DNA from 2 places in the Pseudonocardia ailaonensis genome. Region 1 is predicted to be linked to the other one. Evidence: riboswitches for the same ligand, from Rfam matches in the RefSeq annotation. Region 1 holds a riboswitch; the other holds the start of a gene.

Evidence for each region. A riboswitch is a leader RNA that binds a small molecule or an ion and turns the genes downstream of it on or off. The one in region 1 is predicted to bind glycine.
Region 2: another riboswitch for glycine. It lies ahead of gcvP (aminomethyl-transferring glycine dehydrogenase); the one in region 1 lies ahead of gcvP (aminomethyl-transferring glycine dehydrogenase).

Annotation. Positions count from the first base shown of each region.
Region 1 covers NZ_BAAAQK010000028.1:471,874-476,575, reverse strand. Annotated here, with positions in the region: gene ABD324_RS34655 (adenylate kinase) at 1-497, shown strand, start outside; gene map (type I methionyl aminopeptidase) at 568-1,350, shown strand; glycine riboswitch at 1,426-1,523, shown strand; glycine riboswitch at 1,525-1,623, shown strand; gene gcvP (aminomethyl-transferring glycine dehydrogenase) at 1,723-4,524, shown strand; gene gcvT (glycine cleavage system aminomethyltransferase GcvT) at 4,521-4,702, shown strand, end outside.
Region 2 covers NZ_BAAAQK010000003.1:263,482-268,183, reverse strand. Annotated here, with positions in the region: gene ABD324_RS04075 (MerR family transcriptional regulator) at 1-44, shown strand, start outside; gene ABD324_RS04070 (DUF559 domain-containing protein) at 348-1,229, opposite strand; gene ABD324_RS04065 (YiaA/YiaB family inner membrane protein) at 1,374-1,670, opposite strand; glycine riboswitch at 1,750-1,847, shown strand; gene gcvP (aminomethyl-transferring glycine dehydrogenase) at 1,991-4,702, shown strand, end outside.

The DNA.
Region 1 (4,702 bases):
GTCTTGCCGAGCAGCTCGACATTCCCCACATCTCCACCGGCGACCTCTTCCGGGCCAACCTCAGGGACGAGACGCCGCTGGGCGTCGAGGCCAAGAAGTACATGGACGCGGGCGACCTCGTGCCGGACTCGGTCACCGTCGGCATGGTCAAGGACCGGCTCGCGGAGCCGGACGCGGTGAAGGGCTTCATCCTCGACGGCTTCCCGCGCACGGTGCCCCAGGCCGACTCCCTCTCGGAGATCCTGGCCGGGTACGGTGTCGAACTCGACGCCATCGTGGAGTTCCGGGTCGACGACGAGGTCGTCGTCGCGCGGCTCCTGGGCCGCGGGCGGTCGGACGACAACGAGTCCGTGATCCGCAACCGGCAGCAGGTCTACCGCGACGAGACGGCACCGCTGCTGGGCTACTACGCGGACCGGCTCGTGACCGTGGATGCGGTCGGCGAGGTCGCCGAGATCACCGATCGGGTGCTCGCGGCACTCGAGGCGTCGAAGTAGCGAGACAGCCACACGACAGGAGGCCCGCGTGACCGGCAGGAAGGGCGGCCTCCTGGGTGCGCTGGCACGGATGCGGGGGCGCGACATCGAGCTCAAGTCACCGGCCGAGTTCGAGGCCATGCGGGCGGCGGGCGCACTCGTCGCCGCCACGCTCGCGGCGGTGCGCGAGCTCGCCAAGCCCGGCGTCTCCACGGCCGAGCTGGACGCGCTGGCCGAGCAGACGATCCGCGACGCCGGCGCCGTCCCCTCCTTCAAGGGCTACCACGGCTTCCCGGCGAGCATCTGCGCGTCGGTGAACGACCAGATCGTGCACGGGATCCCGTCGGCGGGGCAGGTCCTCGCCGACGGGGACCTGATCTCCGTCGACTGCGGCGCCATCCTCGAGGGCTGGCACGGCGACTCGGCCGTCACACTCGCGATCGGCGAGGTGTCGGACGGGGACCTCGCGCTCTCCGCCGCCTGCGAGAAGGCGATGTGGGCGGGGATCGAGGCGGCCGCGCCCGGAGCCCGGCTGACGGACATCTCCCACGCGATCCAGAAGGCCTGCGAGGCGGCGGCGATCGCGGACCGGGCGGACTACGGGATCGTCGCCGAGTACGGCGGGCACGGCATCGGCACGTCCATGCACATGGACCCGTTCCTGCCCAACCACGGCGAGCCGGGCAAGGGCCCGAGGCTCGTGCCCGGCATGGCCCTGGCGATCGAGCCGATGCTCACCGCGGGCGACCCGGAGACCCGGGAGCTCGAGGACGGCTGGACGGTCGTGACCGCCCACGGCGGCCGCGCCGTGCACTGGGAGCACACGATCGCGATCACCGACACCGGGTACCGGGTGCTCACGCTCCCGGCCTAGGAGCCACCGTCCCTGCGCTGGACGAGACGTCGGTCACGCCGTAGGGTCCGCCGTACAACTTCAGACCGGGCCGTTCACGCCCGGGCGGAAGAGACGGTCGTGCAGTGTCGCGACCGGCGCCGGAGGAGCAAGCGCCCCGCCAATCTCTCAGGCACCCACACCGCTCGGGACAGGCCACTCTGGAAAGCAGGCGCCGGACGCGCCTCGCCCACGGTGAAAGCCGGTCCGTGCTGCGCACGGCCGGTGAATCTCTCAGGCCAACGACAGAGGGGGCTCCCCGCACCGGCGTCCGCCGGGTGCGTCCCATCGGGAGCCCTCTTGACTTCTTTCGCGCGCCGCCACATCGGTCCGTCCGAGGCCGACCACCGCACGATGCTCGCCGAGTGCGGCTACGACACCCTCGACGAGCTCCTCGACGCCGCGGTCCCCGCGGGGATCCGCTCGGTCAAGCCGCTGGCCCTGCCGGCCGCGGTGTCCGAGACCGAGGCCGTCCGGGAGCTCCGCGAGACGGCCGCGGCCAACACCGTGCTCCCGTCGATGATCGGGCTCGGCTTCCACGACACTGTGACCCCGGCGGTGATCCGGCGCACCGTGCTGGAGAACCCGGCCTGGTACACCGCGTACACCCCCTACCAGCCGGAGATCTCGCAGGGCCGGTTGGAGATGCTGCTGAACTTCCAGACGGCGGTGGCCGACCTGGCGGGGCTCGACACCGCGAACGCCTCGATGCTCGACGAGTCGACGGCCGTCGCCGAGGCGGTCCTGCTGATGCGGCGAACGGCGCGGTCCCGCTCGAACCGGGTACTGCTGGATGCCGAGTGCCTCCCCCAGACGGTGGCCCTCGTGCGGATGCGGGCCGAGGCCGTGGGGATCGAGGTGGACGTCCGGGATCTGGCCGGCGACCTGCCCGACGACGTCTTCGGCGTGGTCGTGCAGTACCCCGGGGCGTCGGGGGTGCTCCGCGACGAGTCGTTCTACCGGCAGCTCGGCGAGTACGCCCACGCCCAGGACGCCGGCTACGCGATCGCCGCGGACCTGCTGGCGCTGACGCTCGTCCGCTCGCCCGGGGACCTGGGCGCGGACATCGCCTGCGGGACGACGCAGCGTTTCGGCGTCCCGCTCGGCTACGGCGGCCCGCACGCCGGCTATCTCGCCGTCCGCGCGGGTCTGGAGCGCTCGCTGCCCGGCCGGCTCGTCGGTGTCTCCCGCGACGCGTCCGGCGCGCCGGCGTACCGACTGGCCCTGCAGACCCGCGAGCAGCACATCCGCCGGGACCGGGCCACCTCCAACATCTGTACGGCGCAGGTCCTGCCGGCGGTGCTCGCCGCCTCCTACGCCGTGTACCACGGGCCGGGGGGCCTGCGCGCGATCGCGGAGCAGGTGCACGACCACGCTGTCACGCTCGCGGCCGCGTTGCGCGGCGCCGGGACCGAGGTCGTGCACGATCGCTTCTTCGACACCGTGCTGGCCCGGGTGCCCGGCCGGGCCGACCGGGTCGTGGCCGCGGCCCGGCGGGCGGGGGTCAACCTCGGCCGCGTCGACGCCGACCACGTCCGCGTCGCCTGCGACGAGACGACCACCACCTCGCTGGTGGTCACCGTGATCGCGGTCATGGGCGAGGGCGCGCCGGACCTGCCCGTCGGCGAGGGCGCTCCGGTCGGGGACGTCGGTCTGCCGTCGTCGCTGCTCCGCCAGACCGGCTACCTGACCCACGAGGTCTTCCACCGGTACCGCTCGGAGACCGCGATGCTGCGGTACCTTCGCCGGCTCTCCGACCGGGACCTCGCCCTGGACCGGGGCATGATCCCGCTGGGGTCGTGCACGATGAAGCTCAACGCCGCCACCGAGATGGAACCGATCAGCTGGCCGGAGTTCGCCCGGCTGCACCCGTTCGCCCCGGCCGCGGACGCGGCCGGCTACCGGCGGCTGACCGACGACCTCTGCGCCTGGCTGGCCGAGATCACCGGGTACGACGCGGTGTCGCTGCAGCCCAACGCCGGGAGCCAGGGCGAGCTCGCGGGGCTGTTGGCCATCCGTGCCTACCACCGCTCCCGCGGTGACGCTGGCCGGGACGTCTGCCTGATCCCGTCGTCGGCGCACGGCACGAACGCGGCGTCGGCGGTGCTGGCCGGGATGCGGGTGGTCGTCGTCCGCTGCCGGCCGGACGGCGACGTCGATCTCGACGACCTCGCGGCCACGGTGGCCGAGCACGCGGACCGGCTGGCCGCGATCATGGTCACCTACCCGTCCACCCACGGGGTGTACGAGGAGGGCATCGAGCGGATCGCGGAGCTCGTCCACAGCGCAGGTGGCCAGGTCTACGTCGACGGCGCCAACCTGAACGCGCTGGTCGGGCTCGCCCGGCCCGGCGAGTTCGGCGGCGACGTCTCCCACCTGAACCTGCACAAGACCTTCTGCATCCCGCACGGCGGCGGCGGGCCGGGGGTCGGTCCGGTCGCGGCCAGGGCCCACCTCGCGCCGTTCCTGCCCAACCACCCGCTCGACGGCGACGCCGGACCCGAGAGCGGCATCGGTCCGGTCGCGGCCGCGCCGTTCGGGTCGGCCTCGATCCTGCCGATCTCCTGGGCCTACGTGCGGATGATGGGCGCCGACGGGCTCACCGCGGCGACCGGGGCCGCGGTGCTCTCCGCCAACTACCTCGCCCGGCGGCTCCACGAGCACTATCCGGTGCTCTACACCGGACGGTCGGGCCTGGTCGCCCACGAGTGCATCATCGACCTGCGCGGGCTGACCAAGGCCACCGGTGTGACCGCCGAGGACGTGGCGAAGCGCCTCATCGACTACGGGTTCCACGCCCCGACGATGTCGTTCCCGGTCGCCGGCACCCTGATGATCGAGCCGACGGAGAGCGAGGACCTCGCCGAGATCGACCGGTTCTGCGCGGCCCTGATCGCGATCCGGCGGGAGATCGGGCTGATCGAGGACGGGCGGTCGTCGGTGGGGGACAGCCCGCTGCGCAACGCCCCGCACACCGCCGACCTGCTGGCCGGCGACTGGACGCTGCCCTACGACCGGCGGACCGCGGTGTTCCCGGACGGGGTCGCCCCCGGCGACAAGTACTGGCCGCCGGTGCGGCGGGTCGACGGTGTCCACGGGGACCGCAACCTCGTCTGCTCGTGCCCCGCCATGCCCACCCCGGAGGAGACCCAATGAGCACCGGCACCGCCGTCCGCTCGCCACTGCACGACACCCACGTCGCACTCGGTGCGGCCTTCACCGACTTCGCCGGCTGGTCGATGCCCATCCGCTACGGCAGCGAGCTCGCCGAGCACGCGGCCGTCCGGGACGCCGCGGGCCTGTTCGACCTGAGCCACATGGGCGAGATCCACGT
Region 2 (4,702 bases), on a different contig from region 1:
AGGACGAGCTCTCCAAGCGCCGCGCCCGCCGCGCCATCTCCTGACCCCTACACCGTCAGCGCCGGTTCGCCGGCGCGGCGCCGTCAGCGCGGTCTACACAGCGCGGTCTACACAGCGCGGTCTACACAGCGCGGTCTACACAGCGCGGTCTACACAGCGCGGTCTACACAGCGCGGTCTACACAGCGCGGTCTACACAGCGCGGTCTACACAGCGCGGTCTGCACAGCGCGGTCTGCACAGCGCGGTCTGCACAGCGCGGTCTGCACAGCGCGGTCTGCACAGCGCGGTCTCGCCCGCCGAGATGAACCTCAGGGCGATTCGATCATGGTCGGAATCGCCCTGACGTTCATCTCGACCGGAGGGCTCGGCCTACGGTGGCGATCACGTACTCCGGCCTGCGGAACAGGTCGTCGCGGGTGAAGCGGAGCATGCGCCACCCGCGGTCGGTCAACATCGTCGTGCGGGCGATGTCGCGGAGGACCTGCTCCGGCTCGACGTGAGGAGCGCCCTCGTACTCGATGCCGACGAGCGCTCCGGGATACGCCAGGTCGAGCCACACGGCCTCCCTCGCGCCCGGATCCTGCACCACCCACTGCACCTCTGGTCGCGGCAGGCCGGAGTCGACGAGGAGCTGGCGGATCAGCGACTCCGGTCGGGAGCCGGAGCGATAGTCGGCGAGGTCCACCACCTCCTCCAGCCGGGCGCAGCCGCGCATCGCGGGGTGGAGATCGTCGAGGTGCAGGATCGCGGCAGGCCGGAACCGGCACTCGTTCGCCAGCCGGTCGACGGCGGCCACCGCCTCCCGCCGGTCCCGCGCCCAACGGGCCAGGTCGAAGGCAGTCCGGACCGGAGTCGTGACCGTCATGCCGTCGACCTCGGTGATCTCGTCCGGGAAGAGCCTCTCGCGGTGCAGCCACAGCCCGGCGCACGCCCGGAAGCCGCCGCCCGGCACGGTGATGTCGGGCAGCACGTCCGCGGTCGGGGCGCAGCCGGCCCCGTGCAGCTCGGCGGCGGCGTAGCCCGAGAGCACCCCGCGCGTCTGCATCAGCAGGAAGGCGGCGCGGGAGCGAAGCCCCAGATCGAGGACGCTGCCCGCGGGCACGTAGACGTCCGGGAAGACGCGCACGAACCGCGACCCGTTCACCTGGGCGGCCGAGACCATCCCGGCGCGGACCGCCCACGAGCCCCGGAACACGGCCGGCCAGCCCGGCACCGCGGTGGTGATCATCACCCGCCGAGCATGGGGCAGAGAGCTGCGATCCCGTGGCGTTTCCGGAAAACCCACCGCCGAGATGAACCTGAGGGCGATTCGATCATGGTCGGAATCGCCCTGAGGTTCATCTCGGCGCCCGCCGTCGCGGCTGGGGTGGGGTCAGGCGGCGGGGCGGAAGGGGTCGTGTTCGGCCAGGAGCTTCTCCAGCCTCGCCTGGTCCACGCGGCTCAGGACCGTGGTGCGTTCCTGCTTGTCGCGGACGGTCTTGGCGAGGGTGAAGGCGCTCGTCGTGACGTAGAGGACGCTGACCGCGAGGAAGGCGCGGACCCAGGGGTCGGCGGGCATGTAGATCACGCCGACGACGACCGCGGCCAGCGCGATGCCGAACGACAGGACCGCCTGGAGGTGGAAGGCGGCCGTGGTGGGGGACTCGGTGGCGCGGTCGCTGCTGCTCATGGCGGAAGTGTGACCGTGATCCCCCGCGCGGTCCTCGGTGGAACTACGGCCCTCGGCGCTACGCTGTCCGGGTAGTCGCCGATCCCACGCGGGAGAGACCCGGCCGAGGTCAGGCCGGGCGCCGAAGGAGCAACTCCTCCCCGGAACCTCTCAGGCACCCGAGACCGCGTGGGCGAGACGCCTCTGGAAAGCGACGCGCGAGCGTCCGCCGACGGGGAAAGCCCTGATCACCGGGGTGAATCTCTCAGGCGCCCGGGTACTCGGGCAGGGACAGAGGGGGAGGGCAGCACGCCCCTGCCCGTCGCGCCCCCGGAGGTCCCGTGAGCCAGCCCCGACCGTCCCTCGCCGAGCTCGAGGCCGGTGTCCCGTTCGCCGACCGGCACATCGGGCCGCGCCCGGCGGAGCTGGACCGGATGCTGGAGACGATCGGGCTGTCGTCACTGGAGCAGCTGGCGGACCGCGCCCTGCCGCCCAGCATCCGCGACTCCGGGACCGTGACGACGTCGATCCCGGCCGCGGCCTCGGAGACCGAGATGCTCGCCGAGCTGCGCCTGCTCGCCGCACGCAACACCGTGACCGTCCCGATGATCGGGCTGGGCTACTCGGGCACCGTCACGCCGCCGGTGATCCTGCGCAACGTGCTGGAGAACCCGGCCTGGTACACGGCCTACACGCCCTACCAGCCGGAGATCAGCCAGGGCCGGCTCGAGGCGCTGCTCGCCTTCCAGACCACGGTCGCGGACCTCACCGGCCTGCCCGTTGCGGGCGCCTCGCTGCTCGACGAGGCCACCGCGGCCGCCGAGGCGATGACGATGCTTCGCCGCGCCGGGAAGGCGAAGAGCCCCCGGTTCGTCGTCGACGCCGACACCCTGCCGCAGACCATCGAGGTGCTGCGCACGCGCGCCGAGCCGCTGGGCATCGAGCTCGTGGTCACGGACCTCGGCGCCGGGCTGCCTGTCGGTGAGTTCTTCGGGCTCCTGCTGTCGTACCCGGGTGCGTCGGGGCGGATCGTGGATCCGTCGGCGCTCATCGAGACGGCGCACGAACGGGGCGCACTCGTCGCCGTGGCCGCGGACCTGCTGGGTCTCACGCTGCTCACCCCGCCCGGCGAGCTCGGGGCGGACGCGGCCGTGGGCACCACGCAGCGCTTCGGCGTGCCGCTCGGCTTCGGCGGCCCGCACGCCGGCTACCTCGCCGTGCGGGAGGAGTTCTCGCGGCAGCTGCCCGGCCGGCTCGTCGGCGTCTCCCGGGATGCCGACGGCAACCCGGCCCTGCGGCTCGCCCTGCAGACCCGTGAGCAGCACATCCGCCGGGAGAAGGCCACGTCGAACATCTGCACCGCGCAGGTGCTGCTCGCCGTCGTCGCCGCCTGCTACGCGATCTACCACGGGCCCGAGGGCCTGACCCGGATCGCGCGGCGCACCCACCGCATGGCGTCCGTGCTGGCCGGCGGCCTGCGGGCGGGCGGCGTCGAGATCGTCCACGACGCGTTCTTCGACACCGTGGTCGCCCGGGTGCCCGATGCCGGGAAGGTCGCCGACGCCGCCCACGCCGCCGGGATCGCCGTCCGCCGGATCTCGGCGACCGAGCTGGGCCTGGCCTGCTCCGAGCTGACGACGGTCGCGCACCTGGAGGCCCTGTTCGCCGCGTTCGGGGTGCAGGCCGACGTCGCGGCGCTCGACGAGGCCACCGAGGACGCCCTGCCGGCCGGCCTGGTGCGGACGTCGGAGTTCCTCACCCACCCGACCTTCCACGACCACCGCTCCGAGACCTCGCTGATGCGCTGGCTGCGCCGCCTCGCGGACGCGGACCTGGCGCTCGACCGCACGATGATCCCGCTGGGCTCCTGCACGATGAAGCTCAACGCGGCGGCCGAGATGGAGCCGATCACCTGGCCGGAGTTCGCGGACCTGCACCCCTTCGCGCCCGATCGGGACACCGAGGGCACCCGCGAGATGATCGCGCAGCTCGAGCGCTGGCTGGCCGAGCTGACCGGGTACGCGGCGGTCTCGGTGCAGCCCAACGCCGGTTCGCAGGGCGAGCTCGCGGGCCTGCTGGCCATCGAGGCCTACCACCGCTCCCGCGGCGACGCCCAGCGCGACGTCTGCCTGATCCCGTCGAGCGCCCACGGAACCAACGCCGCCTCCGCGGTGATGGCCGGGATGCGGGTCGTCGTGGTGGCCACGGACGCCGAGGGCAACGTCGACCTCGACGACCTGCGCGCGAAGATCGCCCAGCACGCGGACTCGCTGGCCGCGCTGATGATCACCTACCCGTCCACCCACGGCGTGTACGAGACCGAGGTGCGGGCGGTCTGCGACGCCGTGCACGAGGCCGGCGGCCAGGTCTACGTCGACGGCGCCAACCTCAACGCGCTGGTCGGGCTGGCCCGCCCGGGGGCGTTCGGCGGCGACGTCTCGCACCTCAACCTGCACAAGACCTTCTGCATCCCACACGGCGGCGGCGGGCCGGGTGTCGGGCCGGTGGCGGTCGCCGAGCACCTGGCGCCGTTCCTGCCGGGTCGCGGAGTGGTCGGGGCGGTCTCCGCGGCGCCCTTCGGCAGCCCGGGCGTGCTGCCGATCTCGTGGGCCTACATCCGCATGATGGGTGTCGACGGCCTGCGGCGCGCGACCCTGACGGCCGTCGCGGCGGCCAACTACGTCGCCGCGCGCCTCGGCGAGCACTACCCGGTGCTCTACGCGGGCCGGGACGGTGCGGTGGCCCACGAGTGCATCCTCGACCTGCGGGGGATCACCAAGGAGTCCGGCGTGACCGTCGACGACGTCGCGAAGCGGCTCGCGGACTACGGCCTCCACGCGCCGACGATGTCCTTCCCGGTGGCGGGCACGCTGATGGTCGAGCCGACCGAGAGCGAGGACCTCGCCGAGATCGACCGCTTCGTCGACGCCATGATCGGCATCCGCGCGGAGATCGCGCGGGTGCAGGCGGGGGAGTGGCCGGTGGAGGACAACCCGCTGCGCGGGGCGCCGCACACCGCCGCCAGCCTGGTGGACAAATGGGACCACCCGTAC